DNA from 4 places in the Vibrio sp. 2132-1 genome. Region 1 is predicted to be linked to each of the others. Evidence: predicted binding sites of a transcription regulator. Region 1 holds the regulator's gene; each other region holds the start of a gene.
The links. The regulator PurR, encoded in region 1, represses purine synthesis genes. The targets are predictions, from matches to a motif close to TNANGNAAACGTTTNCNTNA.

Region 1 (7,362 bases):
TTGCTGAATTGTCATCAGAGCGCGTACGTTCGATGGTGCTCGGCGGTGCTGTCACAAGGCTTAACACTCGTTCTCAGATATTGGTGAAATTAGGTAATTTTTGTAAGCATATCCTACCGTACATGTGGCTCTACAAACTGTTCGCTTATATTGTTATGCCTCAAAGAAGCCAACGAGAATCTCGCCACCTTTTTATTCGCGAAGCCAAGAAGCTTTGCCAAAAAGAATTTAAACGTTGGTTTATTCTTGCCGCTGATGTAAATCCGTTAATGAAATATTTTAAAGATCGAGAGTTACCCATTCCGACTCTTTACTTAATGGGCGACAGGGATTACATGTTTATTAAACCTGTCAAAGAAATGGTTGCAGCACATAAGCTCAGCATTCTACGAGAAATCCCGAATTGTGGTCATGTATGCAATGTAGAGCGTCCAGAAGACTTCAATCAACACTCCATCGAGTTTATTAAACAGCAAGCTGTATGTGCTTAAAACTGAGTGCATCCACTGAATAGGAGAGCCGCTATAGCTCTCCTAGTTGATATCCACATTGCCAACATGCACCAAATTGCCCTTCGTTTATTTCATGACATTTTGGGCATTGCCAATCTTGATACTCATGCCTATCGGATTGTTTTCGATATGCTTTTACTATTTCTTCAGCTTTCATCTTTTGTGCAGTGTCAAAAAGCCACACATAAGGATCGGTATCATCACCAAACGGCAGTTCTCCTTTTAAGCCGAAAATACCTTCTCCACGAACTTCACAGTAAATTTGTTCCACTTTAAGCAGCTCACATACAATGTGTGCTTCTGCTGGGTTTTTAGCGATAAATATTTTCATCAAAATACCCACTTCACCAATTACGAGTTTTGCTGACTTGGTGTCGGCCTTACTTTATTCATAACCCATTTAGTGATGATTGGAAATAGTCCCAATAGCGCAAAAGACGCTAATACTGCGGGTGAAACAATGCCCGATAGGCTTTCAATTGTTGCTAATTGAGTACCTGCATTCAGATATACGGCTGTGCCTGGCAGCATACCTATTTGGCTAGTGAGATAAAATCTACCTACAGACATCGGCGTTAAGCCCATCAGTAAGTTGATTAGAAAGAAAGGGAATACAGGGATTAGACGCAAGGAAAATAGATAAAAAGCTCCGTCTTTTTCGACACCTTGATTAATTGCGTTGAGTTTATTTCCGAATTTGTTTTGTACCCAGTCACGCAATAAGTATCGGCTGCTCAAGAAGGCCAGTGTTGCCCCCATAGTGCTAGCGAAAGAAACCAGTAGCAAGCTTGTCCAAAAACCAAATAAGGCTGCACCAAGTAAGGTGACTACTGCCGCTCCTGGGATAGAAAAAGCGGTAATTGCAATGTAGGTAAAAAAGTAAATCGCAGCCGAGAATACAAAATTCTGATCGATGTATGTAGTTAGTGCTTCTTGTTGGGCTTTTGCATTCTCTAAGGTTAAATACTGGCCAAAGTTAATACCTAAAAAGACGATAGCCGCTAGTAGGATGAGACCTAATATCAGTTTCTTATTCATAATTTTGATTCCAATTTGGGATATATGTAATAAGACAGTAGGAAAACCGAAAAAATTTCACAAAAAAACCGCAGATTAGACTGCGGTTTTACAAGATAGTTTTTAGGCCGACTTTTATTGGAGGCCGTTCATCAACTCATCTCGGCGAGCTTGAGGTACCACACTCCAATGAGTGCCGTTGATAGCCCCTTCTAGTGCCCATAGCAACTCAATGTTGACGGTTGCAGAGTGCGTATCTCTTATCGCTTTATAGGCGTTAAGCGCACCTTCCTCTTCAAGCTTCTCTACGGATTCGATGCCGGCTTTTTTTAGCATGCGCTCGGTAGCCAGTCGTAAGTTAGGCAAATCTTTCAAACGGTTAGGCTTTGTACTTGCTTGCTGTTCTTTCTCAAGCTTTGCCTTTTTCAATGATTGATTCGCTACTTCGATTAAGCGTTCGCTTGATTCCCATAAATCGCTGGAAATAGCGTAGTACTTTGTAACGACTGGAAAGCCACGTTTTTTATAAACGTAAGGCTTTAGCCCTTGTTTCTCGAAGTCAGATGAAGTTTTTTGGTCTGCTCTGATATGAAGCTGATTGTTTACCACTAGTGCAAACATTGTTTCATCAGCGAATAGTCCGAAGCCACCAAACATTGAGCGCGACTTGATATTACCAAGTGCCTCAAATAGCTTCATAGAGTCTTTGAGTATCGGTTTATCCATGTTTTGTTATCTCGGTGTAATTAATATTACGCCACCAAAAGTCAGGTCCGAGAGAGTAGCAAACATGCGTAAAAACAATGTCATTACAGAGTAAAGTCATTGCTTACACACTTGCCATCGGTAACCCCGCTACCTTCCATATCGTAATATGGTTCAGGCCGGAGGCTTTGCGTCCCACTCTTTCGAATGGTTTGCCCTGTGCGTGACACAATGAGCATACTTCTTATATTGAATTAACATCACGGTTTAGCGTTAAAAGTGTGATTTCGGTTCAATAAAAATGATAGATTGAATGCTCTATTTTGCATATGGAAAGGTGCAAATTGGCCTTTGAAAAGGAGTTCTTAATATATATTACATTTATATAAAACAGGGAGTTAACGTTAGTCAATTGTTATTAGAGTGGTGTGAAGTATTAGAGAATGCTTAATTTTTCCAAAAAAATAAGCGCCCCTGTAGAGCGCTTATTTAACACGGTTAAATACAGTGAAATTTAGTTCATTTTTTTCACAGTATTTCGAATTACAAGCTCAGGTTGCATCTCGAAAATTCGTTTTTCGTGTTCTTTATCTTTGATACGCTCAAGTAGAATTTCGAATGCATTTTTACCAACACGACGTTTAGGTTGGTGGATAGTCGTTAGCGGTGGAGAGAAGTATTCCGCAAGCTCGATGTTGTCGTAGCCGATCACTGAAATATCTTCAGGAATTTTGATCCCGTTTTGTTGCAAGCGGCTCATTAGGCCTAGAGCCATTGTGTCGTTAAAACAGAATACCGCCGTCGGGCGCTTGTCCATTGCGGTAATTTTATCTGCAACTAATACGGCCGTATCACATTCAAAGTTACCTTCAAGGATCCAGTCTTCATTTACAGCTAGGTTCGCTTCGCTCATTGCGCGACGGAAACCTGCAATGCGCTCTTGGCAAGCAAGCTTTTCAAAATGACCGCTTAGACAAGCGATATCCGTATGACCATTGTCAATCAGATGTTTGGTTGCAATGTAGCCACCTTCTTCTGAGTTATCCATGATCTTGTCTGCTTGTGAGCTCTCTGGGCCCCAATCCATGACCACTTTAGGAATGTCCGCATGACGGTCAAGCATCTCTTTTAGTTCTTCGGTTAAGTCAGAACACATCACTAGGATGCCATCAACGCGCTTTTCAGCCAGCATACGAATGTAATCGCGTTGTTTTTCGTAAATCCCGCCTGTGTTACATAAAATCAGAGTATAGCCTTGGCGGTAACAGTAGCTCTCAACGCCATCAATCACTTCTGAGAAAAATAGGTTAGTTGATTGAGTTACTAACATGCCAATCGTACGAGTTGAGTTGCATTTTAGGCTGCGTGCAACGGCACTTGGCGCGTAATTCAGCTCGTCAACGGCTTTCATTACTTTTTCTTGCGTTGCTTCTGCAACGAAACGCGTTTTATTGATAACGTGCGAAACTGTCGTAGTGGAAACGCCGGCTAAGCGAGCAACGTCTTTTATCGTGGCCATAAATGGTGTCCTGTATCGAGCTACTGAAATATGTCGTATTGGATGTACCTGATGCTCTAATGGTTTCACACCTAGCAATATAAAATTGGCGCTAAGTGTCTCGGCAGCGGTTGATCCAAGTGCGACAAAAGGGTACGTAGCAGCATCGGTCGATGAATTTTATCTTTTTTCTATCTGATGAGAAATTGCCATCAACCTGTTAAGAAAACACAAAAACCGCTATATTTCAGCGGTTTACATATAAATCATATTTAATCGTTTGCGCTCACATTTTAGCCCTATGTGAACTGACTAGCAATGTTTTCAGCAAGAGATTTGTGTATTTGAAGTCACATTTTGACTGCTAAATAACCAAGCGTCTTTGCGCTAAGTTAAGGCAAACGAATATTATACCCAAGTTACTTACAATTGGTCACTTTCAGGCATACAGGAAGCCCGATAGGCAGGCTCCCTAAAAATAGGCGGCAATTATTCACCAAGAAGGTAGGCGCTGTCTAGTTTACAAAATGCAACTAATAGTTTCGCGACACTCGAGTAAAATCCAAATTCGTCGAATTGTTTACATTTGTCTGAAAACTGAGGTAACCAAGACATCAATTGTTGCTGGATAAAGTCGTTTTGTTTAACGAAGGCTTCTTCCATGTGTTTTTCTTGTTCAAGCTCGTTTGAGCGGATAATCATGTTCCCGAGAAAGTCGAGCTCAACGGCTAAGTGATCCGCAGGTTCCTTTAGGTTTTCGTCTACTTGAACGCCAAATTCAGCCATCAACTTTTCCATTTCCTCAGCTGGCTTGTCATTCAGTAAACCTGATTCACCAATGTACATGGATGCGTAAGGAAGAGCGCCGTATTTTTCTGTCTTCAAAAACAGTTCACAAAAGTCAGCTGCAAGCTCTAGTTGTGCATCTTCACGATCTTGTAACCGATTCAGCGCATCAACTAGGCTATCAACGGCTGGTTTTAGCGACTCATTTTCACCTAAACCTGCGAGAAAACTGCGAATTTCAACACTGTGATAGGCTTCCAATTCTTTCTCTGTTAGTTCTTTTGCGAACAAGCTCGAAAACCACCAGTAAATTTCAGCGCGTTTTTCATTAAAAGCTTTCACTTCTTGCATTTTGGGCTCCTGAATGATGCTTCAAGTCATGCATCACAAAGTCAATTAGGGATATCCCCTAAGTGTAATCAATTAAAATGAATAGCAGTAACTATAATTGTTATGTTTTATGGTCAAAAATGACCGTTTATTAATAGCAATGGGCAAGCTTGTTTTGAATCAATAAAAACGCTAAATCTTGCGTTTTAATGTATCTATGACTAGAAATGTTACTAGTTATGAATAGAATACGTCTTGGATAATAAGAAGACAGAAAAGTGGTGTAAATGAGCTATCACGTATTAGTCGTAGAAGATGATGTTGTAACTCGTAGTAAGCTTGCGGGATATTTCCAAAATGAGGGCTACCAAGTCAGCGAAGCAGAGAGTGGCGCAGAAATGCGTGAAGTTTTGCAAGCGGGCGATGTAGACCTGATCATGCTGGATATTAACCTGCCTGGTGAAGACGGCCTGATGCTTACTCGTGAGTTACGTAGCCAATCGGATATTGGTATCATATTAGTAACAGGACGCACGGATAGCATTGATAAAATCGTAGGCCTAGAAATGGGTGCTGACGATTATGTGACAAAACCTTTTGAACTGAGAGAGCTGTTAGTTCGCGTTAAAAACTTGCTGTGGCGTATTTCAGCAGCGCGCAGTGGCAGCTCGAAAGCGAATGAAACCAGTGAAGAGCACATTGTGCGCTTTGGGGAGTGGACATTCGACATTCAACGTCGCGCACTTAGCCGCAACGGTGAGCCAGTAAAACTAACTAAAGCAGAGTATGAACTTTTGGTGGCATTATCGTCTTATCCTAACCAGGTGTTAAGTCGTGAGCGTATTTTGAACATGATCAGCCATCGAGTGGATGCGCCGAATGACCGCACCATTGATGTTCTTATTCGACGTATGCGCGCAAAAATGGAGTTCGATCCTAAGAACCCACAGATTTTTGTAACGGTACACGGCGAAGGCTATATGTTTGCTGGTGACTAGTTGGAACATAACTCAATCGTAAAAAGAAAAAGGAGAGCTTCGGCTCTCCTTTTTTGTGGCTTCAAGATAATACTAGTTTGCTTCAACCATTGGTGTTTGGCCGACAGTATCACGCAACCTTTGCCAAATACTGCCCAAGTACTCATGCCAATAAAGCTCTGTTTGTTCTAAGTAACGCGCTTTAGGTGAGTATTTATCCCAAGGTTGACTTATCTCGCTAATAGCTAAGAAGTTGGTCGGGGCTGGGATTGGTTTAATGCCTGCTGCGTTGAACTCATACAATGCACGGCTCATGTGACTCGCAGAAGTGACTAACACAATCTCCTTTTGTTGAACGAATGCAGCCGCTTGACGCGCCTCTTCCCACGTATCTTTCGCATCTTCTAATAAAATGATATCGGATTTCGCGACTCCCAACGCAAGGGCAACGTTCGCCATCATTCGCGCGTGGCTAATTTCAGATCCGCCAGCATAGCCGGATAAGATTAATTTCGCGCCTGGATACATTCTTAAAATACGAATGCCCTCAGTTAAGCGCATTAATGCTGCACGGCTTAACTGCGAGGTGGGTGGAATTTCGTCATCGATAACATGACCATTCCCTAAAACCATCACGTAGTCGATGGTGCCAGAAACTGGCAAAAAGGCTTTATGCTCTCGCTCTAACGGCATAAGAAGCTTGGTTGAAACAGGTTGGAAGGCAACAAGAAAAATGCCAACAAAAGAGAATAGAACAACGAAGCAGCCAGTTTTACGTTTTGTAGTAAAACTAATGAGAGCAAGACCCAACAAGCCTATCAGCAGCAATGCCGGAAGGGGCATAAGCATGGCTGACACTACTTTTTTCAGCTCAAACATACATAAATAGTCCGAAAAAACATCAATTGATAATAAAAATGAGGGTATCCCTCTTTATTCCTGCTTTCCTTGTGCCAGAATAGCGGCACAATCCGTTATGATAACTCAGCAGAAGTGACAGAAGACCGCAATTTCGACGATATCGCCCACAAATTTGCAAAAAATATTTACGGCTCCGATAAAGGGGAGATCCGCCAAATCATTGTGTGGGAAGATTTTCTACAGATTCTAAGTGAATTAGATGCTGACCAGCAACCCCTAGAAGTGTTGGACGCTGGTGGTGGTTTGGCACAAATGTCGCAAAAGCTTGCTAAGCTCGGACATCGAATCGCTTTATGTGATCTATCTTCGGAAATGCTGCAGTTGGCTAAGCAGGATATTGAAAAAAACGGTTTGCTTGAGCAGTATCGCCTGATTCATTCGCCTGTCCAATCCATCGGTGAACATATGGATGGACAGGTCGATCTGGTTATGTTCCACGCTGTGATGGAGTGGCTGGTTGATCCTAAGGCCGCACTTGAAACAGTTCTTGAACAAGTAAAACCGGGAGGTATCGCATCAGTCATGTTCTACAACCACCACGGTTTAGTCTATAAAAACGTGGTTTGTGGCAACATTCCTCATATATTAGACGGCATGCCTCACCGAAAAAGATTTA
Region 2 (7,362 bases), on a different contig from region 1:
CAAGGCAAAGCACCTGACCTCGCCACTATTACAAGATATTGATGGTAATAACGAACAGCGCCGCGCATTGTGGCAACAAATCTGTTCGTACTCTTCTTAACGGAGCTAATGCGTGACAATTGAAATTACGCCGATGCGTGCAGAGCACCTCGACCAAGTTTGGCAAATCGAGCAGCAAGCACATTCTCACCCTTGGGCCGAATCTTTGGTTCGTGACTTATCCAGTCGCGGTGCTTGCCATCATGTGATGCTGGAAGGCTCTCAAGTGGTTGGTTACTTCTATGGACAGAATATTGTTGGAGAAGTGACACTATTAAATATTGCAGTAGCGCCTTCTCAACAGGGCAGAGGGCTAGGGCAAAAATTGCTGGACGCGTTTATTGAACACTGTGAACAAGCCAAAGCAGAGAGTGCTTGGTTAGAAGTGCGTGAAAGTAATCACCCAGCTATCCATATTTATGAGCAAGCAGGTTTTAATGAAGTGGACCGTCGTTACAACTATTACCCAGCTAAATCGGGAAATGGTAAGGAAGACGCCATTATCATGAGTTACTTATTTTTGAGTTAGTTTTAGGCCGTTACTAATTACCTCATCAACACTTATGCTTTAAATGCGTATCCGGATTCGAGGCTTTTGAATATGTAATAATAATTTTTTGAATTTTTACATCTCTTTGTGTGGAGCTGGCTTTCCCTTGTTAGTTGCAGGTAAAGGCTGGTGAGCCGAGTAAATTCAGTTCATGTCTTTCCAGTTTGCTAGCACAGCGATAATAAGCGAGAATACCGCACAATATCGAATAGTAGATATGCTTGCCTATTTTGTGAGCATGAAAGTAATTTAGAAGATTAACTAATGTCAAATCCCCTTTTTTTAGGCGAAGTGTCTAAGCGCAGAACGTTCGCTATTATTTCTCACCCGGATGCGGGTAAAACCACCATTACTGAAAAAGTCCTTTTATTCGGAAACGCGATCCAAAAAGCAGGTACGGTTAAAGGTCGTGGTAACGCACAGCATGCAAAATCAGACTGGATGGAAATGGAAAAAGAACGTGGTATCTCGGTAACCACTTCTGTAATGCAGTTCCCTTACAATGACTGTCTGGTAAACCTACTTGATACGCCTGGACACGAAGACTTCTCGGAAGATACATACCGTACGTTAACGGCAGTAGACTCGTGTTTGATGGTTATCGATGCGGCGAAAGGTGTCGAGGATCGTACACGTAAGCTGATGGAAGTAACGCGTCTGCGTGACACGCCAATCGTAACCTTCATGAACAAACTTGACCGTGACGTTCGTGATCCAATGGAAGTATTGGACGAGGTAGAAAACGAGTTGGGCATGATGTGTGCGCCAATTACATGGCCAATCGGCTGTGGTAAAGAATTTAAAGGTGTGTACCACATTCACCGTGATGAAACGATTTTATACGAATCAGGTCACGGTCATGAGATTCAAGAAGTTCGAATCATCAAAGGTCTCGACAACCCAGAGCTTGATGAAAAAGTTGGTGCAGGCCTTGCGGAAAGTGTTCGAGAAGAGCTTGAGCTTGTCATGGGTGCTTGCCCTGAGTTTGATTTGGAAATGTTCTTAACCGGTGATCTTACGCCAGTTTACTTCGGTACTGCATTAGGTAACTTTGGTGTGGATCATATGCTAGACGGTCTAACTGAATGGGCTCCAGCGCCGAAAACTCGTCAAGCGGTTGAACGTGAAGTTGAAGCGACTGAAGAGAAGTTCTCTGGTTTCGTATTTAAGATCCAAGCGAACATGGACCCAAAACACCGCGACCGTATCGCATTCATGCGTATTGTATCGGGCACTTACACGCAAGGTATGAAGATGAACCACGTTCGTCTTGGCAAGCAAGTGAGTATCTCTGATGCAGTAACCTTTATGGCTGGTGACCGTGCACGTGCGGAACACGCTTACGCCGGTGACATCATTGGTCTACACAACCACGGCACTATTCAGATTGGTGATACCTTTACTCAAGGTGAATCACTGAAGTTCTCTGGTATTCCGAACTTCGCTCCGGAACTATTCCGTCGTATTCGCCTGAAAGATCCATTAAAGCAGAAGCAGCTTCTCAAAGGTTTGGTTCAGCTATCAGAAGAAGGTGCGGTACAGGTATTCCGTCCTCTACAGAACAACGATCTGATCGTTGGTGCCGTTGGTGTACTTCAGTTCGATGTTGTTGTGGCTCGTTTGAAATCTGAGTATAACGTTGAAGCGATTTATGAAGGCATTAACGTTGCAACTGCGCGTTGGGTTGAGTGTGGTGATGCGAAGAAACTGGATGAGTTCCAACGCAAGAATCAAGCGAACTTAGCATTGGATGGTGGTGATAACCTAACGTATATCGCTCCAACAATGGTTAACTTAAACTTGGCGAAAGAGCGTTTCCCTGACGTTGATTTCCGTGCGACGCGTGAGCACTAATTTGCGCGGTTAGGGTAAGCCTTAACGCAAACTAGATTTTAAAACGCCCTTGGCTATAAACTTAGCCAAGGGCGTTTTTATATAAGGATAAGATATGAATTGGTTTAAACGTGGGCTAAAGCGTTACGACAACTGGTGTAAAGAGATGGGGTTAACTCCCGATCAGAAACGCAGTTGTGTCCCATATCGAAAAGACCCAGCCCATCAAACTGAAGAGAAGAGTGAAGCCCAACCATCCTCTGATTTTCTGCCCGCAGATACAGATAAAAAGCGTCAAGATGAAGCTCTTTGATACGCACTGCCACTTTGATTTTGATGTGTTTCAAGATGACTTTGCACATCAACTTGAGCTTGCTCAAACGCAAGGCGTCGCAAGAATTTTGATTCCTTCCGTCGGTCCGCAAAACTGGGCTCGTATTCAAACTTTGGCAGAGCAACATGCCAATTTGTATTATGCGCTCGGCTTTCATCCGTATTTTCTTGAAGATAACGTTGAGCAGCACCTTACAGAGCTAGAAGGCTATCTAAATCAAAAAGGGCAGCAGTGCGTGGCAATAGGAGAGTGTGGTTTAGATTTTGCCATTGATGTTGAGCCACAGTTGCAAGAAAAGATACTTGAAGTTCAATTTGAGCTGGCTAGACGCTTCGAACTCCCAGTTATTTTACATAGCCGAAAAGCGCACAATCGCCTCATTCAAATGGTGAAAGCGGCGAATCTCCCTAGAGGTGGTGTGCTACACGCTTTTTCTGGGAGTTATCAGCAAGCCATGGAGTGGGTCAAATTAGGTTTTTTTATCGGTGTAGGAGGAACGATTACCTACCCAAGAGCCAAGAAAACACGCGACGCAATTCAAAAATTACCACTCGAAAACCTAGTAATCGAAACAGACGCACCAGATATGCCTATACTTGGATATCAAGGGGAGTCAAATCACCCAGCCAAACTCATTCACGTCTTTAATGAGCTCGTAGAGTTGCATAACGGCCGAAAGCAATCGATTGCCTCTCAACTGTGGAAAAATAGCAATTTTGCTTTCTCGATATGTGAATAAAATCTAAAGATGTGGTTTGAAATCGAAAACGTTTTCCTGCTTATTGTGAATTAACTCACAAAGCTGGTTGAATCAATCATGAATCTTATAGGAAAGTGTGAGGCTGGCATTACTTTAATTGATTCTGCATGAGTATAATTGCCCCCGCTTTATAGCTCCATTTTGTAACACGCCAATAAATAACTTATAAGGAAGTCATAAACTATGAGCCTGTTTATGAGCCTAATCGGTATGGTAGTGCTTCTTGCGATTGCAGTGGCATTTTCTAACAACCGAAAAGCTATCAACTTTAGAACTGTGGGTGGCGCATTCGCTATCCAATTCGCATTAGGTGCATTTGTTCTGTATGTACCTTGGGGCCGTGATCTACTAAACGGTTTCTCTTCAGGTGTTTCTAACGTTATCAACTACGGTAACGATGGTTCATCATTCCTGTTCGGTGGTCTTGTTTCTGACAAGATGTTCGAAGTATTCGGCGGCGGCGGTTTCATCTTCGCATTCCGTGTTCTTCCTACACTGATCTTCTTCTCTGCACTGATTTCAGTTCTTTACTACATTGGCGTTATGCAATGGGTTATCAAGATTCTTGGTGGCGCACTACAAAAAGCGCTAGGCACTTCGCGTGCGGAATCAATGTCAGCAGCAGCTAACATTTTCGTAGGTCAAACTGAGGCACCTCTAGTTGTTCGTCCATTCGTTCCAAAAATGACTCAATCAGAGCTATTCGCGGTAATGTGTGGTGGTCTAGCTTCTGTTGCTGGTGGTGTACTAGCTGGTTACGCATCTATGGGTGTTCCACTAGAGTACCTAGTTGCGGCATCATTCATGGCAGCACCAGGTGGTCTACTGTTCGCTAAAATCCTTCACCCTGAGACTGACCAGCCTCACGAAAGTATCGAAGAAGCGATGGACGGCGGTGACGACAAACCAGTTAACGTAATCGACGCAGCTGCGGGCGGTGCGGCTTCTGGTCTACAACTTGCGCTTAACGTAGGTGCAATGCTAATCGCATTCGTTGGTCTAATCGCGCTAATCAACGGTATGCTAGGTGGCATCGGTGGTTGGTTCGGCATGCCAGAACTAACACTAGAGCTAATCCTAGGTTACGCGTTCTCTCCACTAGCATTCCTAATCGGTGTTCCATGGGCAGAAGCTGTAACAGCTGGTTCATTCATCGGTCAGAAAATCGTAGTGAACGAATTCGTTGCTTACTTGAACTTCACACCATACCTAGGTGAAAACGCTCAAGTAATCGCGGCAACTGGTGAAGTAATGTCTGAGAAGACAACAGCTATCATCTCATTCGCACTATGTGGTTTCGCGAACCTTTCTTCTATCGCGATTCTACTTGGTGGTTTAGGTAGCCTTGCACCAAACCGTCGTAGTGACATCGCTCGCATGGGTGTTAAAGCAGTTCTTGCAGGTACGTTGTCTAACCTTATGGCAGCGACAATTGCAGGCTTCTGCTTAAGCCTTGCAGCACTATAATTAGAATCGGTTCTTAATATATAGACGCCGTTTTACATAATGCCCTGTAGCAAGAGATTGCTGCGGGGCATTTTTCGTTTTTCGGGCTCCAAAATTTCATCGGGTGTTTGCCTTAGTCGAGGTATTACGCAGTCAATGGAATAGGGGCTAGGAAATTTTGAGATACAAACCGTTTGCGCTCTATTTGGTGCTACAGTTTTGCGGTGAAACTCTATAATGTATTAATCACAGGATAGTGGTTAAGCTTGATTCTTAATCACGTAATGAATATTACATAATCGATGGGCAAATGAATTGCCCTGCAATATCAGATCTAATAGGCGTTTTGCTTTGTGATGTGATATTAAAGACACCGCAATCATAGATTGTTGTGCCATAGGCCAAACTGGTACTGTGCGGTGACAAGGATAGCAATTGGCATATGATAAATTTTCGCTGTATATGCCGAGTCTTCAGGGAACCAAGTCCGTTCATTAATAGACTGTTTAGCCATTTACTCACATTGTCTCGACTTGTTGATTATAGTTAAAGACGTGATGTAAGGCTGAGTAGTGAATTTTTTGAATATTGATCGGAGATAGAAATGAGCGATTTAAAAGCAGTAGCGCTACGTGCACTTAAACTTATGGACCTAACTACGTTGAATGACGATGACACTGATGCAAAAGTTATCTCACTATGTCATGACGCGAAAACAGCAGTAGGCAACACAGCTGCAATTTGTATTTACCCTCGCTTTATTCCTATTGCTAAGAAGACACTTCGTGAGCAAGGTACGCCAGAGGTTCGTATTGCAACAGTAACGAACTTCCCACATGGTAACGACGACATTGAAATCGCAGTTGCTGAAACAAAAGCGGCGGTTGCTTACGGTGCAGACGAAGTTGACGTAGTTTTCCCTTACCGCGCGCTAATGGCGGGTGATGAGAAAGTAGGCTTCGAACTAGTTAAGCAATGTAAAGAAGCTTGTGGTGACATTCTTCTTAAAGTGATCATCGAAACAGGTGAACTAAAAGAAGAAGCACTAATCAAGAAAGCATCTCAAATCTGTATTGAAGCAGGTGCTGACTTCATTAAAACTTCAACTGGTAAAGTGCCAGTAAACGCAACACCAGAATACGCTCGCATGATGCTTGAAGTTATTCGCGACATGGGTGTTGCAGAAACTGTTGGTTTCAAACCAGCAGGTGGTGTGCGCACTGCTGAAGACGCAGCAGCATACCTAGCAATGGCTGACGAAATCCTAGGTGACAACTGGGTTGATGCTCGTCACTACCGTTTTGGTGCGTCTAGCCTGCTAACCAACCTACTAAATACATTAGAAGTATCGGACGACGTCGCTGATCCAACAGCGTACTAATTCCAATAATACGTCTGAACGGTAGCACCTAAACGGGTGCTACCAAACCTCTTCTATCCTACTACAACCATGGCTCAAAAGAGCTTGGGAGGCACTAATGTATTTACCACAAGAAATCATTCGTAAAAAACGTGACGGTGAAGTACTTACCGCAGACGAAATCAACTTCTTTATTCAAGGCGTAGCGAACAACACGGTATCTGAAGGTCAGATTGCGGCGTTTGCTATGACGATTTTCTTTAATGAAATGACCATGGATGAGCGCATCGCCTTAACGTGTGCAATGCGTGATTCGGGCATGGTTATCGACTGGAGCCACATGAACTTCGGTGGTCCAATTGTCGACAAACACTCAACCGGTGGTGTGGGTGACGTAACTTCTTTAATGCTTGGCCCAATGGTGGCAGCGTGTGGCGGTTTCGTACCTATGATCTCTGGCCGCGGTCTTGGTCATACAGGCGGTACGCTGGATAAACTTGAATCTATCCCTGGTTACAACATTACGCCGAGCAACGATGTTTTTGGTCAAGTAACCAAAGACGCTGGTGTGGCGATCATCGGTCAAACTGGTGACCTTGCTCCTGCGGATAAGCGTGTTTACGCTACTCGTGATATTACCGCAACGGTAGACAATATCTCCCTGATTACGGCGTCGATCCTTTCTAAGAAACTGGCGGCGGGTCTGGAATCGCTAGTGATGGACGTAAAAGTGGGTTCAGGTGCATTTATGCCAACTTACGAAGCGTCTGAAGAGCTAGCAAAATCAATCGTTGCGGTAGCAAACGGTGCTGGCACTAAGACTACGGCAATTCTTACGGACATGAACCAAGTATTGGCGTCTTCAGCGGGTAACGCAGTAGAAGTTCGTGAAGCGGTTCGTTTCTTAACGGGTGAATACCGTAATCCTCGTCTACTTGAAGTGACCATGGCTTCATGTGCTGAAATGTTAGTACTTGGCAAGCTTGCTGAGAACACAGAAGACGCACGCGCAAAACTGATGGAAGTGCTGGATAACGGCA
Region 3 (7,362 bases), on a different contig from region 1:
TGAGTTACCGTACTGAATTACAGCACCCGTTTCTAATGAACCCCACTGAACACCTAGGTTAATACCATCACCTTCAGACATTTCGACAATTAACGCTTCAATAAGAACCTGAGCACGACGAATATCGAGTTGAGAAATGACGTCTTGTAATGCCATCATAATATCTGGTGGCGCTGTTAAAACTAACGAGTTAGTTGCAGCGTGAGCAGCAATGACGACCTCACCACGCGATGCTCCTGATGTTTTCTGACCGGCTTGTTTTTCAGCTTGCAGGTTATCGGAAACACCTTTCAATACATCCACCAAATCTTCAGCTTTCGCATTTTTCAGGTACACAACTCGGTTGTTACCTTTTGTCGCCATTTCAACATCAAGTTGACGAATCAAACGTTTCAAGCGGGCTCTTACTTTTGGATCACCAGAAATTAAAATCGCGTTAGTACGTTCATCGGCCACAATTTTAGGTTCAAGGAACTCTGGCGTGCTTTTCTGATTCGCACTTTTATTCAGTGCTTCAACAATGCGTACCATTTCAGCAGCAGATGCATTACGCAGCTCTACCAATTCAATTTCTTTATCACCGGCTTGGTCAACTCGCTTGATGATCTCTGCTAAGCGATTCACTACTGCCGCACGACCTGTGATCAAGATAATATTCGCTGGATCATAATGAACCACGTTACCGGCACCGGCGTTATCAATCAGCTGACGAAGTAGAGGAGACAACTCTCGAACCGACACATTACGCACCGCGACAACTCGAGTGATAACACTATCGCCTTGCGCGCTGCCATCACCTAACACAGGGATTGCTGAGGTTTTTGAGTCTTTTGCTTTGATAACCTTAAGTACCCCATTGTCCATCTCTACGACTGCGTAACCGTATACTTCAAGGACATTAAGGAAAAAGCTGTAGTATTGCTCTTCATTAAGAACGTCATAGCTGCGGACATCGATTTTACCGCGTACTGAAGGATCAACAATGATGGTCTTTTCGAGGTTACGACCCACTATGTTGATGAATTCTTGAATATCAGTGCCTTTAAAGCTCGCACTAAATTCGTTTGCCATTGCACCTGGTACGCAGAGTAAACTTCCTGCTAGTAGCCAAGCACTTTTGCTGAACCAATGTTTCACGTATGTCTCCCTGAACTTACGCCGGTTGCCTAAGTCTTACAATTGGATATAGATATCGTACTGTTGGCCGTCTCGCTCAACAGTTAAATTTAATTCTTGCGGATCGCTCATCACTTGCATCAGTTGTACTGAAGAAGACGGGTCACTTAAATCGATCCCGTTCAGTTGAACCGCAATATCGCCAGGTTGTAGTCCTACATCATTAAATAATGCGGCATCACGACCAGGTGATACTCGATAACCAACAATGTCTCCGTCTTTTTTGACGGGTGAAATGGTGATGTATTTAAAAACGCTTTGTGGATCTTTCGCAATTTCCTCGCGGATTTGCTCTAATTTCTCTCCAACGTCAGACGTCGCTGCTTCTGCTCGCTGAGCTTGCGCCCTGGCTACCTGCGGCGATTCAGATAGCTTCTTATATTCTATACCTTCCATCATTAAGGTCTCGTCTCGACCTTGGTTATCAATGATGACGCGATCCACCAATACCGCTTTTAGTGTCGCACGTGTCCCTTCGATTTCTTCACCCAAACCGTACGTAGCTTGCTTACCTCGGTTAGCAATAACAGCAAGGCTGGTGTTGGCATCACTACTTGCAACCGCACCGACCAGCGTAAGGTTAAGGCGCGTCTTAGGGGCGTCTTTAACAATGGGCTGTTCTACAACTGCCGCTTTTTGCTCAGTGTATTTACCGAATAGGTTGGCATTCTGAAGGGCATTAAAATCTATCGCGTCGCCTTTATTGCTCGCGACAACGCCACTCGCCGATGGACGCCATTGCGGCACTTCCGACGATTGAGGTATGGCTAACCACACAATTTTGCCAAGTATCCATCCGGTTATCGCAATAAACAGACAGGTAAGCAACAAGCTAAGTTTGGCTTGAATGGTATAATGATTGGACTTGATCTGAGCCAGTAGCGGTCTGCTTGATAATCCTGCACTTAGCTCTAAACGTTTCACTGAATGGATTCCTTTATTCTAACGTCCGTCATTTAAGCTATAACGATAGCTATCGACTTTAAATTGCTAAATTTGCAATAAAATTATTACTCAACAAAGAGCAGTGAACTATATCACAAGTTGTCTTTCATACCTTTTTCTTATGCAGTTTTTGCCAACTCCCTTGAAAAAAATACGCCTTGACTCCATCTGTAGGTGAATAATCCATCACTCATTGCCGTATTCGGGCAGTGATTAGATAGCGTAGTGTTCTATGAGTTCCCTAAATGAAGCCGTTAGGCTAGATAAATGGCTATGGGCCGCAAGATTTTACAAAACCCGCTCCATCGCGCGTAACATGGTCGATGGCGGTAAAGTCCACTATAATGGCCAACGAAGCAAGCCGAGTAAAATCGTTGAAGTGGGCGCTGAAGTCAGACTTCGTCAAGGCAACGAAGAAAAAATCGTGATCATCGAACAAATCTCAGATCAACGCCGAGGCGCTCCCATCGCACAAACCTTATATCGCGAAACCAATGAGAGTATCGCGAAACGTGAGGAACACGCGACTCAACGTAAGCTTAATGCCCACAACCCAAGTCCGGAACGCCGCCCAGATAAAAAGCAGCGCCGAGACATCATTAAGTTCAAACACCAATAAAAGCCGGAATTACCAACGAGGAAAGCACTCCATGGCAAATAATGTTTTAAACCGCTACCTATTCGAAGATCTTTCAGTACGTGGCGAGTTGGTACAATTAGATGAAGCGTACCAACGTGTTATCTCCAGCAAGGAATATCCGGCAGCAATAGAGAAACTGCTGGGTGAGCTACTCGTTTCAACTACTCTTTTAACTGCCACTCTTAAGTTCGAAGGTTCGATCACCATCCAGCTACAAGGCGACGGTCCTGTGTCTCTTGCCGTTATCAACGGTGACCATAACCAACGTGTTCGTGGCGTAGCTCGCTGGGAAGGCGATGTTGCCGATGACGCAAATATTCACGATCTAATGGGTAAGGGCTACCTTGTGATCACCATCGAACCGAAAAACGGCGAGCGTTACCAAGGCGTCGTTGGACTAGAAGGTGACACTTTAGCAGAAGTGCTAGAAGGCTACTTTGCAAACTCAGAGCAGTTAAAAACGCGCCTATGGATCCGCACTGGTGAGCATGAAGGCAAAGCACACGCAGCAGGTATGTTGATTCAAGTGATCCCTGACGGCACTGGCTCTCCAGATGATTTCGAACATCTAGAGCAGCTCACTGACACAGTAAAAGATGAAGAATTGTTTGGTTTAGAAGCGAACGAGTTATTGTATCGACTATATAACCAAGACAAAGTACGTCTGTACGAGCCGCAACCTGTCGAGTTCCATTGTGGCTGTTCTCGTGAGCGTAGCGGTGCAGCAATCATCACCGTTGAGAAAGCTGAAATTTATGACATTTTGGCAGAAGTTGGATCAGTTTCTTTACATTGTGATTACTGTGGCACAACTTATACGTTCGACGAATCTGAAGTCACTGAACTGTATGCACAAGCTTCTACAGACAAGAAAACCCTGCATTAATTTACATAGCTTATCAAGCACGTAATTTACCCTACAAAAGGCCAGCTTAATGCTGGCCTTTTTGTGATCAACCCCTCGTAATAACTAGCCTCAAGCGTAATAAAACAACTGCTTAATTTTAAACAATTAATAATGATTTTGCCCTAGCGCAAAGGATTGCGTGCACGATAGACTATTCCCACCAATATGTGACGGGTTACCTAAAACCTTATTGAAATCATGGGTAAATTTTGAGCTATCTCCCTGTTTTCTCCCCGCCCCGTTGCTAGCATGGTGAGCAGATTAAAATTAAAACATTCTTACAAAATCCCTACAAAATCCTTATAAGGAGCACCTATGACCGTTATGGAACATACTAAGGCTGCAACACTTGATCTAACCAAGCACGGACTGCATAACGTAAAAGAGGTTATTCGCAACCCAAGCTACGAAATGTTGTTTGAGGAAGAAACGCGTGAAGACCTAACCGGTTATGAGCGCGGCGTGGTTACTGAACTAGGTGCGGTTGCCGTTGACACTGGCATCTTTACTGGTCGCTCACCAAAAGATAAATACATCGTCAAAGACGCTACGACAGAAGAACATATGTGGTGGACGTCTGATCAAGTGAAAAATGATAACAAGCCAATCACTCCTGAAGTGTGGGACGAGCTAAAAGAACTGGTCACAAACCAGCTTTCTAACAAACGCTTGTTTGTTGTTGACGGTTACTGTGGTGCAAACCCAGATACACGTTTGAGCATTCGTGTTATCACAGAAGTCGCATGGCAAGCGCACTTCGTTAAAAACATGTTTATTCGCCCGACGGAAGAAGAGTTAGCGACATTTGAACCAGACTTCGTAGTAATGAATGGCGCAAAATGCACTAATCCAAAATGGGAAGAGCAAGGCCTGAACTCAGAAAACTTCACCGTATTTAACCTAACTGAGCGCATGCAACTTATCGGTGGTACTTGGTACGGTGGTGAAATGAAGAAAGGTATGTTCGCGATGATGAACTACTTCCTTCCACTAAAAGACATCGCATCAATGCACTGTAGCGCTAACATGGGCAAAGATGGCGATGTAGCGGTATTCTTCGGTCTATCTGGTACGGGTAAAACGACCCTGTCGACTGATCCTAAACGTGCGCTAATTGGTGATGATGAGCACGGCTGGGATGATGACGGTGTCTTCAACTTCGAAGGTGGTTGTTACGCAAAAACCATCAAACTTTCGAAAGAAGCGGAGCCGGACATCTACAACGCAATTCGTCGTGATGCACTGCTAGAAAACGTAACAGTACGTGGCGATGGTTCTATCGACTTTGATGATGGTTCGAAAACAGAAAACACACGTGTTTCTTACCCTATCTACCATATCGATAATATCGTTAAGCCAGTATCAAAAGGCGGTCACGCGAATAAAGTGATCTTCCTATCAGCCGATGCATTTGGCGTACTGCCTCCAGTATCTAAATTGACACCCGAGCAAACTAAGTACCACTTCCTGTCTGGCTTTACCGCCAAACTAGCGGGAACAGAGCGCGGTATTACTGAGCCAACACCAACTTTCTCTGCTTGTTTCGGCGCGGCGTTCCTAACGCTTCACCCAACTAAATACGCAGAAGTACTGGTTAAACGCATGGAAGCAGCAGGCGCTGAGGCTTACCTAGTGAATACTGGTTGGAACGGCACTGGCAAACGTATCTCTATTCAAGATACACGCGGAATTATTGATGCCATTCTTGATGGTTCGATTGAAGAAGCACCAACTAAGCACATTCCAATCTTCAACCTTGAAGTACCAACGTCACTACCAGGTGTGGATCCTAGCATTCTAGACCCTCGCGACACGTACGTTGACCCACTTCAGTGGGAAAGCAAAGCGAAAGATTTAGCAGCGCGCTTTATCAATAACTTTGATAAGTACACAGACAACGCTGAAGGTAAATCTCTGGTTGCGGCTGGTCCTCAGATTGATTAAATCGAGTAACAGCGACGTCGCGTAAACGCAGTGAAAAGTTGGCATTAACTTATCACCTTTACGTAGGCCAAGTTACAAAAATTGCTTCAAGCCCCTCTTTTGAGGGGCTTTTTATTGAATACCACAGAATATTGATACAAGCTAAAGCCTATCTAGTTTTATTTCATAACACACGTAGGTTCTAGCAAAGATGAAAACAGCGCGTCGAGTTCTACTTCTGTTACTGGTTATCTTAGTTGCCATTCCAGCCGCTACGATTGCGCTGCTAACAACATCTTACGCGGACGCAACCTGGCGCTTGCTGTCAAACACCTTTTCTCTTCCCTTCCGGGCCGAAAGCGTGCGTTATGGCTTTCCCTATCACCTAACTTTACAACGCGTGAACACCAGCGGAGACGATGCGTCTTACATCGAGCAAGTCGATTTATGGATGAATCCCGATGTTTATCGCGATGGTAAATGGATCGTTGATAGTTTATTGATTGATGGTATGAGCTTGCAGTATGGCGCACCAAAGCTCCCACCTTTAGATAACGTTTTATTCCATCAAATCGCGCTCAAAAATATTGATTACGCCGACGAGCAGTTCTCTGCCAATGGCATTGACCTTCAAATTCAATCACCACAATGGAATGGTCAATTAATACCATATGGCGAAGTTCAACTTGCAGCTGACCAACTCTATTGGAATGGCGAAGCCTTTAATCAAGTCTTAGTCGATATAGACTACAAACCGCAAGACAGTACGCTTTATGGCACCTCTTTTAACTGGCGTAACAGTCAAATATCTGGGCAAGGGGAGCAGTATCCTCAAGGCTGGTCTTTAGTAAATGTGACCATCAACAAGCTGAAACTGAGTAATACGCAGCGCCAGTCACTGCTTGCAAAACCTTGGCACGATCTACCATTTAACATTAATCATATTAATAGCTTAGATTTGCTTAACGCCGATATTGAATGGGGCGACTGGCACTGGCAGAACTTGGATCTTTCTGTGGAAAACGCCACACTGCCACTGTCTCTCTGGAAGACAAAAGCTCAAGTGTCATTGCAGGCGGATAGCGTTCGATTCCAGCAGCAAACCGCAATAGAGCCACGTTTGAGTGCCGCTATCGAGCCAGGAGTAATCCAGCTCAACGAGCTCAGTTTAGATTGGCAGCAAGGTCGAGTGCAAGTTTCTGGATTGTTCACGCCAACACAATGGAAGCTCAAAGAAGCCTCTATTCAAGGCCTCAAGTGGGCAACACAGCCAGAAGACAACCTAAATTGGTGGCACGCCGCCACCAGCGAGTTAGAGCATGTTGCAATCGAACGACTCGACATTGAGCGCAGCCAAATTATCCAGCTATCTCACGAACCTTATTGGCAACTTTCCGGTTTAAATATCGAAGGACAACAGCTTGATATTAAACAGTCGGCTCAACGTTGGGGCCTTTGGCAAGGCGAATTGGAAGTCAGCGTTGTCAACGCCAGCTATGACCAAATACTCACGTCTCACGCAGCACTTGCCATGCAAAGCAAAGATGGCTTTTGGCAATTGACTCGCCTTTTTGCGCCACTCGATCAAGGCTACGTAGAAGGCATCGGACAGATAGATTTGAGTACCCCAAGCCAACCTTGGGCGCTCAACGTCAATGCTGATGGTATTCCCTTATCGCTCTTCCACGATTATTTTTTACCCGACACACTGGCTATTGATGGTTTTTCCGATCTCAGCCTCGATCTACAAGGGTTATCAGGTGATCGCAAC
Region 4 (7,362 bases), on a different contig from region 1:
AGGATCTTTACGCATTAGCACCGCGTCTAGCTCAGACAGTTCGATAGTTTGCTCTGATTTGAACTCGTACCAACCGTTTGGATCTTCTTTTAGTTCTACCACTTTAGTATCTGCAATGGCAACGCCTTGATCGAGATGCAGATCATTCATTTCCATGTAGTGGATTTCATAGCCGCGTCGTTGCGCTTCAAGCATCATGGCAAAGCTAGAGTCTTTTTTGATGTTAATGGACGAGATTGGGTCCATTACGATACCGAGTTTGATCATTATTTTTCTCCGTTTTAACCAAGATCGCCGAAACGAACTTGTAAGGCTGTAATTGCTGTCAGAGCCGCTGTTTCGGTACGCAGAACGCGAGGGCCGAGTAGCGTTTCTTCAAATTGGTATTCTCGAGTCATCTCGATCTCTTCAGACGATAAACCGCCTTCAGGACCGATCAGTAGGCGCACTTTTTCAACCGGGGTTGGCAAAGTGTTGATTGAGTATTTAGCACGAGGGTGAAGGTTAAGCTTTAAACCATCGTACTCTTCTTGACACCACTCTTCCAAGCTCATAATTGGACGAATTTCGGGCACGACATTACGCCCACATTGCTCACAGGCACTGATGGCGATTTTCTGCCATTGCGCGAGTTTTTTCTCAAAACGCTTTTGGTCAAGCTTGACGCCACAACGTTCAGAAATCAGAGGAGTGATGGTATTGACGCCAAGTTCAACAGACTTTTGGATGGTGAACTCCATCTTATCGCCACGTGAAATGACTTGACCAAGGTGCAGATCTAAAGGGGATTCAATACTGTTTTCTACGCGCTCGGTGATGTTAACCAAAACTGATTTCTTGCTGACTTCACTGATAACCGCTGGGAACTCTGCGCCACTGCCGTCAAAAAGGAGAACGTCTTGGCCTTCTTTCATGCGCAAAACACGACCGATATGGCCTGCTGCGTCGTCACTTAAAGCAAGTGAGCCAAGTTGATGAATGGTTTCTGGATGATAAATTCGAGGGGTACGCATGAGATTTCCAGCAAGAGAATAAACTTAAACCCTAACATGGATGCTTTGCACCGAAAAAACAAGGGGCAAGAAGCGTTTCAATATCAGTAATTGAAACGCTTCGAGGTCGGAGGTTACAGTGCGCGGCAGGCTTCTTGAACAAATGGGTTGTGATTGCCCTGTACTTTTGCAATGCGCTCGTCACGCTCACATTCCCATTTATCGACAGGATAGGTTTTGTTCCAAGCACTCATTAATTGCGTTTGCTGCTTCGACAGTTTGAAACCGTACTCTTTGCTCATGTATAGATAGGTACGAGCAATTGAGCCACGCGCACGGTCTGGTGGCATGACTTTACGCTGCTTAAAGTTCACTTGCATCTCACAGCGACCATAACTCACGCCATCCATACCGTTCCATTGGCTGAAGTTGTAGTTCGAACGGTCACCGTTTACTTCACCAATAGCAGGAGTTAGGTTGTGCAAGTCTGCTTCCATCAAACGAAAAGTTTTGTCTTTTTTCTTACAGTTTTTACGTCCGCCATCTTGCCAGCATTGACGCTGGTGGCCAAATTGCCACGCAGGAACAACGTGCTCCCATTCGATTCGTGCAGCCCGTTTTTCTTGTTTACGGACTTGGTAGCCGCAAGAGGCTAAATCGGGTAAGCCTTTCTTGCCTTGCCATTGAATGTTACAGCCACAGTAGAAGCTTGTTGGGTGGTCTTGATAAATTTTGACCGCCTCACGTTTGGCTGCAGAGAATGAGCTCGGTGGCGCGGCAATCGCAGTGCTAGAAAGCGCGATAAGCAACAGAGAGAGTAAGTATTTCATGATAAAAGTCTTTATAAAGTATGACTTTATTCATGATAACACGCATAAAATAGCTTTAGTGATGAGTAAGTTAACAATAAGTGGCGAAGGGAAGGTTTTGATCAACTCGATCTTTATTTTGGGAACGCAAGTAACACTATGAGGTAAGGGCTACGATAATTGAATGCCGGTGAAGTTAAGTGGTTGGCGGCATTTTTGACAAGAGTACGTTGCCTCTTTGCGCAGCACTTTATTATGACGGCGAATCGATAGAGGGTAGGTCATACAACCACAACGATACTCAAAGGTCTTACCTTGAACGGATTTTACTTCAAAGCTGTGAGTGGTTTTGGCTGGTACGTTAAATACGGCTTCCATGACGCCTTTCCATTCTTTACCGTGAGGCCTAACTCGCCCGTAAACCTGATAAGTAATCAGGTGTGCTACTTCATGAGGAATGACTTCATCTAAGAATGCTTGGGTGTTTTCGCGAAATAAAACAGGGTTTAGGCGTACTTGATTTAATTGAAGGTAGGCTTTTCCTGCCGCTTTCCCACGGACGTCGAAGGTGATTGTTGGAATCGGGAAAGAACGTTTGAAAGCTTGTTCCGCCATCGCGATACAGCCCGCCATCACTTGCTTGGCTTTATAGCTGAGTTCTATATCCACAATTCACCTCGATAAATCAAATAAAAAAGCCCCCGCATTTGCGAGGGCCAGATCATAGCATCAGTTAATTATGGTGTGTGTTTTTTCTTGATGGTGGCATGGTAAGCGTGCCATGTACCGTAGCCTAGAATTGGCATGGTAAACAACATTCCGATCCCGTAGGTCGCAAAGCCGATAAGAATACCGCCACAGATGATCGCTGCCCAAACAATCATTGCTGGAATATTGGATTTCACTGCATTAAAGCTGGTAAATACAGCGGTCATCATGTCTACGCGACGCTCCATCATGAGAGGAATAGAAAAGGCTGAAATGCTAAACACCACACAAGCCAAAACAAAGCCAACTAAAGAGCCGATGACAAGGAAGGGTAGGAACTCACTTAAAGGTGCCCCTTGAACAGAAGGGTAGAGTGCATGAAGTAGAGCGGCAATGCGCATCCAAAATATCATACACACTGCGAGTAACACGGCGAACGCCCATTGAGATGTTGAGTTACGACCGATCGCTTTCATTGAATGGAACAAGCTTGCTTTGTGTCCGCGCTCTCTCTCCCAACTGGCATCATACAAGCCCAGCGCGAGAAACGGACCGATTAACATGTAAACAATCAAACTGGGCATGACGACTAAGTGTGTGCCTTGCCACTGTACGAGCAAAACAATGCCTATCGCAGCAGCCATAAAACAGATGCCATAGAAAGCACTAATAAGCGGCATTCGCACGAAATCATGCAGACCTAATGCGAGCCAATGAAAAGGTGCAGAAAGATTGACCGTATTGCACGGTATGGTTCTGGCATATTCGTTGTCTGGCACTTCCTTTCGTTTGTTGTGGAAGTCCGATGGATTAACAGTTCGAGGCATAACTCCTCCTTGATTTATTCCCACATTATCCGCTTATACCAACTGACAGCGGTTTTTGTTCAGTCAAACTTGAAGCGACTTTTTCAAGTTTACATCTGAGCATTGGCTTAGTTTGGTATCGGCCATAAAGATGCCTGACTCATGTCTTTACTTAAGTGTTGCTTCCACAGTCGCCAGCATCCGACGTCTCTATTTAAATTGGAGTTAACAATATTTTAACTATTGGCGGAGATGGGATAATTTACAAATAATTGCTTAAAATTTATTCGGTATAAAAATGAGGGAGAAACAGGACTGCTTTGTGGGGCAGGGCGGTATGAGCCGAAATGACTAGATAAAAGTTGCTGAAAATAAAAAGCCCCCACCATAGGCGAGGGCTTGATTGATTCTTGCTTAGCTTGATTATTTGATGCCAGCGAAATCGCGTAGAAGTGCAGCTTTGTCTGTCGCTTCCCACGGGAATTCTTCACGACCGAAGTGACCGTATGCCGCTGTCTTCTTGTAGATAGGTTGAAGAAGGTTAAGCATTTCTTGTAGACCGTATGGACGTAGGTCGAAGAATTGACGAACCGCTTCAATGATGATGTCGTGAGGTACTTTCTCAGTACCGAACGTTTCCACCATGATAGACGTTGGATCAGCAACACCGATTGCGTAAGAAAGTTGGATCTCACAACGGTCAGCCATGCCTGCCGCTACGATGTTTTTCGCTACGTAGCGTGCTGCGTATGCTGCACTACGGTCAACTTTTGATGGATCTTTACCAGAAAACGCACCGCCACCGTGACGAGCTGCGCCGCCGTAGGTATCTACGATGATCTTACGACCAGTTAGGCCACAGTCACCCATAGGACCACCGATTACGAAGCGACCGGTTGGGTTAATGAAGAAGTTTGTTTCTTTGTTGATCCACTCAGAAGGTAGTACTGGCTTAATGATCTCTTCCATTACCGCTTCACGCAGGTCTGAAGTTGAGATTGAGTCACAGTGTTGAGTTGAAAGAACAACCGCGTCGATACCAACGATGTTACCTTGATCGTATTGGAATGTTACCTGAGATTTTGCATCAGGACGCAACCAAGGTAGTGTGCCGTTTTTACGAACTTCTGCTTGCTTTTGAACAAGACGGTGAGAGTAAGTAATTGGCGCTGGCATTAGTACTTCAGTTTCGTTACAAGCGTAACCAAACATGATGCCTTGGTCGCCTGCACCTTGTTCTTTAGGGTCAGCTTTATCAACACCTTGGTTGATATCTGGCGACTGTTTACCGATTGTGTTTAGTACCGCACAAGAATCTGCGTCAAAGCCCATATCTGAATGTACGTAGCCGATTTCACGAACGGTTTCACGAGTTAACTCTTCGATGTCTACCCATGCTGAAGTCGTGATTTCACCACCCACCATTACCATACCGGTTTTAACGTAAGTCTCACATGCAACACGAGCCTTTGGATCTTGCTCTAGAATCGCGTCAAGAACCGCATCAGAAATCTGGTCTGCAATTTTATCTGGATGACCTTCTGATACTGACTCAGAAGTAAACAGGTGCTTAGCCATGTTAGCTCCACTATATCTGGTTTAAAACTGGGGAATGATAAACTCTCCAGCGCAAATTAATACTAATTTTTGTAGGTGTATCTACATCTAGACGTCTATTCTAAATTTGATTGCTCGAATTACAAGCTCTTTTTTGGTTTTTGTTATAACCAAACGTTTGCCTGATTTATTGATAATTTTAAGAACTTCGAACGATTTGGCGCGAAAGGTGCAATATTTGTGAGGTTTTGGACTGGAAAACGTTTGCACACCCAACAGGGCTTTGAGAGAATTATGACCTACTTTTCGTTTCGCTTAATGTACTCAGGAGCAGACATGTCGTCTCGTAAACATCTTGCCAATGCAATTCGTGCTCTAAGCATGGATGGTGTTCAACAAGCTAACTCAGGCCACCCAGGCGCACCAATGGGTATGGCTGATATCGCTGAAGTTCTTTGGCGCTCTCACCTAAACCATAACCCTTCAAACCCAGAGTGGGCCGACCGCGATCGCTTTGTGCTGTCAAACGGTCATGGGTCAATGCTTATTTACTCTCTACTGCACTTAAGCGGTTACGAGCTATCTATTGACGATCTGAAAAACTTCCGTCAATTGCACTCAAAAACCCCAGGTCACCCAGAGTACGGCTACGCGCCTGGTATCGAGACAACAACGGGTCCTCTAGGTCAAGGCATCACTAACGCTGTTGGTATGGCGATCGCAGAGAAAGCACTAGCGGCACAGTTCAACAAAGAAGGTCACGATATCGTTGACCACTTTACGTATGTGTTCATGGGTGACGGCTGTCTAATGGAAGGCATCTCGCATGAAGCATGCTCTCTTGCTGGGACGTTAGGTCTAGGCAAACTGATCGCGTTTTGGGATGACAACGGCATTTCTATCGACGGTCACGTTGAAGGCTGGTTCTCTGACGATACACCTAAGCGTTTTGAAGCGTACGGCTGGCATGTAATCCCAGCAGTCGATGGTCACGACTCAGACGCGATCAACGCAGCAATTGAAGCAGCAAAAGCGGACCCACGTCCTACGCTTATCTGTACCAAAACAATTATCGGTTTCGGTTCTCCTAACAAGTCTGGTTCGCACGACTGTCACGGTGCACCACTAGGTCACGATGAAATCCAAGCGGCTCGCGAATACCTAGGTTGGGAGTACGGCCCATTTGAGATCCCGGCAGATGTTTACGCTGAGTGGGATGCAAAAGAAGCGGGCGCCGCGAAAGAAGCAGCTTGGAATGAAAAATTCGAAGCATACGCTGCAGCTTACCCTGCTGAAGCGGCAGAGCTTAAACGTCGTCTAAACGGCGAACTTCCTGCACAGTGGGAAGAAAAAGCGAACCAAATCATTGCTGATCTTCAAGCAAACCCAGCGAACATTGCATCACGTAAAGCATCGCAAAATGCACTAGAAGCGTTTGGTCAAATGCTTCCTGAGTTTATGGGTGGTTCTGCTGACCTAGCGCCTTCTAACCTGACCATGTGGTCTGGTTCTAAGTCTCTAGAAACGGAGGACTTCTCTGGCAACTACATCCACTACGGTGTACGCGAATTCGGTATGACTGCTATCATCAACGGTATCGCATTGCACGGTGGTTTCGTTCCTTACGGCGCAACATTCCTAATGTTCATGGAATACGCTCGTAACGCAATGCGTATGGCTGCGCTGATGAAAATTCAGAACATCCAAGTTTACACGCATGATTCGATCGGTCTTGGCGAAGATGGCCCAACTCACCAACCTGTTGAGCAAATGGCGTCTCTACGTGTAACTCCAAACATGAGCACATGGCGCCCATGTGACCAAGTTGAGTCTGCAGTTGCATGGAAACTAGCGATTGAACGTAAAGATGCACCGACAGCACTTATCTTCTCTCGTCAAAACCTTGCGCAACAAGAGCGTACAGCAGAACAAGTAGCAGACATCGCGAAAGGTGCTTACATTCTGAAAGATTGCGAAGGCAAGCCTGAGCTAATCCTTATCGCAACAGGTTCTGAAGTTGAACTAGCAGTAGAAGCAGCAGCACAGCTAACTGCTGAAGGTAAGAAAGTACGCGTTGTTTCAATGCCATCAACAGATGCATTTGACAAACAAGACGCCGCTTACCGTGAATCTGTACTGCCATCAGACGTAACGGCACGTATCGCTATTGAAGCGGGCATTGCTGATTTCTGGTACAAGTACGTTGGCTTCGACGGTCGCATCATCGGTATGACAACATTCGGTGAATCTGCACCTGCTGGTCAGCTATTCGAGATGTTTGGCTTCACGACTGAAAACGTAGTGAACACAGCAAAAGAATTGCTAGCGTAATTGCAGGACCGTCTAAACAGTCGAACGTAAACGACGATTGTTAAACGCTAAAGTTAGAAAGGCCATCATTATGATGGCCTTTTTATTTTTGTCAGGTTTTCCAACCTTGTGGAATGCTTTGGTGAATGCAGTCTAAAAGTACGGATAAGCGCAGTGGTG

Region 2: a site for PurR is predicted at 3,516-3,535, ahead of R8N47_RS02655 (NupC/NupG family nucleoside CNT transporter). Genes of this name have one in related genera too.
Region 3: a site for PurR is predicted at 3,792-3,811, ahead of pckA (phosphoenolpyruvate carboxykinase (ATP)). Genes of this name have one in related genera too.
Region 4: a site for PurR is predicted at 5,039-5,058, ahead of metK (methionine adenosyltransferase). Genes of this name have one in related genera too.

What each region holds. Positions count from the first base shown of each region.
Region 1 covers NZ_JAWPON010000013.1:78,961-86,322, reverse strand. Annotated here, with positions in the region: gene R8N47_RS15750 (alpha/beta fold hydrolase) at 1-491, shown strand, start outside; gene R8N47_RS15745 (DUF2007 domain-containing protein) at 523-843, opposite strand; gene R8N47_RS15740 (TVP38/TMEM64 family protein) at 864-1,550, opposite strand; gene R8N47_RS15735 (TfoX/Sxy family DNA transformation protein) at 1,665-2,255, opposite strand; cyclic di-GMP riboswitch class I at 2,372-2,461, opposite strand; gene purR (HTH-type transcriptional repressor PurR) at 2,749-3,753, opposite strand; gene torD (molecular chaperone TorD) at 4,222-4,869, opposite strand; gene torR (two-component system response regulator TorR) at 5,136-5,846, shown strand; gene elyC (envelope biogenesis factor ElyC) at 5,919-6,704, opposite strand; gene cmoM (tRNA uridine 5-oxyacetic acid(34) methyltransferase CmoM) at 6,819-7,362, shown strand, end outside.
Region 2 covers NZ_JAWPON010000002.1:206,040-213,401, forward strand. Annotated here, with positions in the region: gene R8N47_RS02630 (DNA polymerase III subunit psi) at 1-100, shown strand, start outside; gene rimI (ribosomal protein S18-alanine N-acetyltransferase) at 113-568, shown strand; gene prfC (peptide chain release factor 3) at 854-2,443, shown strand; gene R8N47_RS02645 (DUF5363 family protein) at 2,538-2,735, shown strand; gene R8N47_RS02650 (TatD family hydrolase) at 2,722-3,495, shown strand; gene R8N47_RS02655 (NupC/NupG family nucleoside CNT transporter) at 3,700-4,983, shown strand; gene R8N47_RS02660 (hypothetical protein) at 5,342-5,476, opposite strand; gene deoC (deoxyribose-phosphate aldolase) at 5,567-6,343, shown strand; gene deoA (thymidine phosphorylase) at 6,441-7,362, shown strand, end outside.
Region 3 covers NZ_JAWPON010000011.1:103,351-110,712, forward strand. Annotated here, with positions in the region: gene gspD (type II secretion system secretin GspD) at 1-1,137, opposite strand, end outside; gene gspC (type II secretion system protein GspC) at 1,174-2,100, opposite strand; gene hslR (ribosome-associated heat shock protein Hsp15) at 2,354-2,740, shown strand; gene hslO (Hsp33 family molecular chaperone HslO) at 2,772-3,647, shown strand; gene pckA (phosphoenolpyruvate carboxykinase (ATP)) at 3,984-5,612, shown strand; gene R8N47_RS14110 (AsmA family protein) at 5,803-7,362, shown strand, end outside.
Region 4 covers NZ_JAWPON010000002.1:15,145-22,506, forward strand. Annotated here, with positions in the region: gene gshB (glutathione synthase) at 1-267, opposite strand, end outside; gene rsmE (16S rRNA (uracil(1498)-N(3))-methyltransferase) at 282-1,013, opposite strand; gene endA (deoxyribonuclease I) at 1,127-1,822, opposite strand; gene R8N47_RS01810 (SprT family zinc-dependent metalloprotease) at 1,973-2,470, opposite strand; gene R8N47_RS01815 (DUF2189 domain-containing protein) at 2,539-3,336, opposite strand; gene metK (methionine adenosyltransferase) at 3,739-4,893, opposite strand; gene tkt (transketolase) at 5,209-7,203, shown strand; gene R8N47_RS01830 (LysR family transcriptional regulator) at 7,295-7,362, opposite strand, start outside.